Regions from separate parts of the Microcoleus sp. N9_B4 genome, predicted to be linked through region 1. Evidence: riboswitches for the same ligand, from Rfam matches in the RefSeq annotation. Region 1 holds a riboswitch; the other holds the start of a gene.
The links. Region 1 has a riboswitch for cobalamin ahead of QUA43_RS01350 (DUF1636 domain-containing protein). Riboswitches for the same ligand answer to the same signal wherever they lie in the genome.
Positions count from the first base shown of each region.

Region 2: linked by a shared signal. The riboswitch ahead of QUA43_RS01075 (energy-coupling factor ABC transporter permease) and the one ahead of QUA43_RS01350 (DUF1636 domain-containing protein) in region 1 are both predicted to bind cobalamin.

Region 1 is NZ_JAUBRC010000002.1:7,919-10,121, forward strand. Features, by position in the region: gene QUA43_RS01350 (DUF1636 domain-containing protein) at 333-743, opposite strand; cobalamin riboswitch at 766-912, opposite strand; gene QUA43_RS01355 (protein kinase domain-containing protein) at 1,178-2,203, shown strand, end outside.
Region 2 is NZ_JAUBRC010000001.1:241,447-243,649, forward strand. Features, by position in the region: gene QUA43_RS01070 (Uma2 family endonuclease) at 1-506, opposite strand, end outside; cobalamin riboswitch at 676-822, shown strand; gene QUA43_RS01075 (energy-coupling factor ABC transporter permease) at 884-1,606, shown strand; gene QUA43_RS01080 (energy-coupling factor ABC transporter substrate-binding protein) at 1,610-1,942, shown strand; gene cbiQ (cobalt ECF transporter T component CbiQ) at 2,017-2,203, shown strand, end outside.

The sequences.
Region 1 (2,203 bases):
GCTCTGCCTGGGAATACAGATCTAGAGGCTCTGCCTCGCTGGAATATAAGGAGGGCTTTTAACACGAGGCCGAGCCTCTGGCTATGCACTCCCAGGCCGAGAATGTAGGTGACAACTTAAGACGGAAACCTACAATAAAAGTCGCTTTTAGGCGAAGTCTAGATCCCCCTAAATCCCCCTTAAGAAGGGGAGTAGGGGTTGACTTTGAGAATATTTCTTGTCCCCCCCTTATTAAGGGGGGTTAGGGGGGATCTAGATTTCGATAAAAACAAGAGAGACGGTCGGTTTGACGTTAAGTTGTCACCGATGGGCAAAGCCTGAAAGGAAATAGCTTAATTTCCCAGCGGTGGAATCTTGGCTAAAACGCCTTTTTTCAGAGCTGGAGGACGCTCAGACCAAGGCAACAAACCGTCCGGTTTAGCATAGTATTGACCCGCGCATTCGAGTACAGCCTCGACGCTTTCCGACTCATTTGCTGGTAAATCACCAAACAGATAAGTGTACTTTCCAACAGCAGCAAAAGACACGGCACAAGAGTGACTGCAAGCACTCATGCACTCAACCTCTTGAATATCAAATTTATCAGAAAACTCCCAATCTTTAGCGAGTTGGGACAAGTCTTCCATAAATTGTTGGCCACCGCTTTTGCCTTCGCGCTTGCCGTTTTTCCAAACACTAGCGCAAGCAGTGCAAACAAATAGACTGTGCTTTGTGCGTACAGCCGTGTTAATTCCATCCATCATCCGTACCTCGCAGATGCGTTCAAAAGTGAGTTAGATATCGGCGGGCATTCTGACTTGAGAAACCCCAAGGGTTTCATTACAGTTGCGGGACAGCGCCGGACTTGCACCGAACTTTCCCCGTTTCCTCTAACGGCTGCTCCCCGCTAGAACCGATCGCGAAATCACATCATACCGCACTTGCCGCCTTTTTTCAAAAAAGTTATGTTAGTAATGTCGATCCATCAAAAAAAAATAACTCTTTGTGCAACAGGCCAGATGTCGGTTGCTGACGGGATATAACCCCACCAAAAAAATAACTCTTTGTGGAACAGGCATCTGACCTGTTGCTGACAAGATAGAAACCCATCCAAAAAAAATAACTCTTTGTGTAACAGGCAATATGCCTGTTAATGACGGGCTAGAAGCCCTCCCATACAAACATTACTAAAAACTATATGAACGCCTTCCCCGATTTTTCCACTCACGGCTATCAGATTGAAAAAGAACTCGGACACAACAGTCTCGGCGGCCGAGTTACATACTTAGCGAAAAATACGAATACTCAAAAATTAGTTGTAATTAAGCAATTTCAATTCGCTCAATTAGGTGCTAGCTGGGCAGAATACGAAACTTACGAACAAGAAATTAAAGTTTTGCAAAAACTGGATTTTCCGGGCATTCCCCGCTATCTCGATGCTTTTCAAACTGACAGCGGTTTCTGCATGGTGCAGGAATACAAAAATGCCGAATCTGCTGTCGCCCGGACTTTTTCGCCGCCGGATATCAAACAAATTGCGATCGCAAGTTTAGAGATTTTAGTTGACCTGCAAGCTCAGAAACCGCCGATTATTCACCGCGACATTAAGCCCGAAAACTTGTTAATAGATGACGAACTCAATGTTTACTTAGTAGACTTCGGTTTTGCTCGGCTAGGAGGTGGAAATATCGCCGCTAGCAGCGTCGTCAAAGGCACGATGGGATTCATGCCGCCGGAACAAATGTTCAACCGAGAATTAACCAAAGCGTCGGATCTTTACGGCTTGGGGATAACCCTGATTTGCTTGTTAACTGGTACGAAATCTGCGGATGTTGGTAATTTAGTTGATGCCAATTATGGCATTCATTTCCGGCATTTAGTACCGCCATTGCAGCAGGGTTGGATGAATTGGTTGGAGAGGATGGTAGCGCCAAGATTGCAAGACAGATATCCATCGGCTGCGGATGCTTTAACTGCGCTAGAATCTTTGGATGTCAGCAGCTTGCCGAAAGTGAGAATTGAGCGCGATCGCCTTCAATTCACAGCTACTGAATATGGAGAAATCTTAACACAAACTATTGCAATTAGCAACCCAATTCCCGATACAATACTTTGTGGCAGGTGGGAAGTCGCGCCGCATCCGAACGATCCGCCCCACACGCCCTACGACCACTCTTGGATCTCCTTTGAACCGCAGGCATTTGAAAGCAATAATATCGAGTGT
Region 2 (2,203 bases), on a different contig from region 1:
CCAATCCCCAAACCAATTTCAGGCATCCAAACTGGATTTCCTGACTGTAACTCGTACTTCCCATTGACTAACTTGTGTACTTCCAAATGAGGTTTACGACGGCGGCGGGAAGAATAAATGACGTAATAAAGTACGCCTAAAGCTTGATATTCCTCCAACTTTGTGCTGTATTCCTTGCGATAAGTTGGAGAAACTACTTCTAGCACAAAAGTCGGCAGAACATTTTCATCCCACAGCACGTAACTGGGACGCAATTCTTCATCATAAAACCTTTCTACACCTAAACTTAAAAAAGCATCGGGCACAATGGGAGGTTTATCGGGGTGATGATAAATACCCATATCTATGCCAAAAAACCAGTCCATGCGTTCTGCCCAAAGTATGAGCAATATTGCTTTTAACAACCCTGGTATTAGTTCTTGCAGTTCGTTATCCACAGGCGTTTCATCTGAGTCTGGTAGTTCATCGGCTGAGGGCCAGTGCCTCGGAAATTTGTAATCTAACATGGCGGCTTTCCTCAAAACTCATTAATATTATACCGTTGATTTGTTGAGCGATAGTATTTATGGAACGAACCGCGAAGACGCGAAAGAAGAGAAGATGATCGGTAATCTCGACTGAGTTGAGCTGAATGAATTTTTGTAAAATATTTGCTGAGACTTACGCGATCGACTAAACTATGTCTAACCAGTCGGTTCTAATGGGGAGCAGCCGTTAGAGGAAACGGGGAAAGTTCGGTGTAAGTCCGGCGCTGTCCCGCAACTGTAATGAGAGTTTTGTCGCTTTCTGAGTCAGGATGCCCGCCGATGTGTTAGTTTACATAGTCTCATCTGCGAGGTTCAGTGTGAAGGCCAGAAATCGGAAATTGGTCAGCTTGGGATTGATGGCTGGCTTGAGTTGTTATATTGTCCTGGGCACGGCAACGCCCGCCGCAGCTATGCACATTTCGGAAGGTTTTTTGCCGGTGCAATGGGCTGCGTTTTGGTGGATTGTGGCGCTGCCTTTTTTTGCAGTAGGTTTGCGCTCAATTACTCGTATTACAAAAGAACACCCGGAACTTAAACTATTGCTAGCTTTAGCCGGTGCGTTTACTTTTGTACTTTCTGCTTTAAAAATTCCCTCGGTAACGGGGAGTTGTTCTCACCCAACGGGTACCGGTTTGGGTGCAATTTTGTTCGGCCCTTCGGTGATGGCTGTACTGGGGGCTTTAGTTCTGCTGTTTCAAACGTTACTGTTAGCGCATGGTGGGCTGACAACGCTGGGAGCTAATATGTTTTCGATGGCGATTGTTGGCCCTTTTGCTGCGTATTTTATCTATAAATTGCTGTTGCGAACTGGCAGGCAACGGGCGGCAATTTTTTGTGCGGCGGCTTTGGCAGATTTGCTGACTTACGTGGTTACTTCGATTCAGTTGGCATTAGCTTTCCCCGCAGCAAGTGGCGGTTTTATGGCTTCGTTTCTCAAGTTTGCTGGCATCTTTGCTATCACTCAAGTACCCCTTGCGATTAGTGAGGGATTGCTGACTGTATTGGTCTGGAATTGGCTGCATTCTTACGGGCAGCAAGAGCTAAAAACTCTCAAGTTATTGATGAGACAGGAGTCATAAGCCATGAGTCAAAAAAACACAAGAAATCAGCAAGCTACTTCACAACAAAATTGGATGTTGGTAATTGCTGTTATCGCGCTTGCCGTTATTCCCCTAGTTTTTGTCCGGGGTGAATACGGCGGAGCGGATGGGGAAGCTGAGAAAGCGATTACGGAAATTCAACCGGACTATCAACCTTGGTTTAACCACTTTTTTGAGCCTGCTAGCGGAGAAATTGAAAGTTTGCTGTTTGCGACTCAAGCAGCGCTAGGGGCTGGCGTAATTGGCTACGCGATCGGGCTTTATAAGGGACGCACGGAATCTCATAAATCTGATGATGAATCGCCGTCGGAATAAATGGCGAATAAACGGCGAATAGAATTCGCTTCTACACATACAAAGTCCGCCTGCGCGGACTGGAAGACTTTGGAATGAATCATCAGATTGATAGTCTGGCTTATACAAATCGCTTGCGGGGATTGCCGCCAAGTCACAAGTTATCCTTTGCGATCGCCCTGTTAATTCTGTCTCTAGTTTCTGGGGCGATCGTCCAATTGTCGATCGCCCTTTGGTTGGCCGTCTGGATCGTCGTCTATGCGGGTATTCCGGGGAAACTGT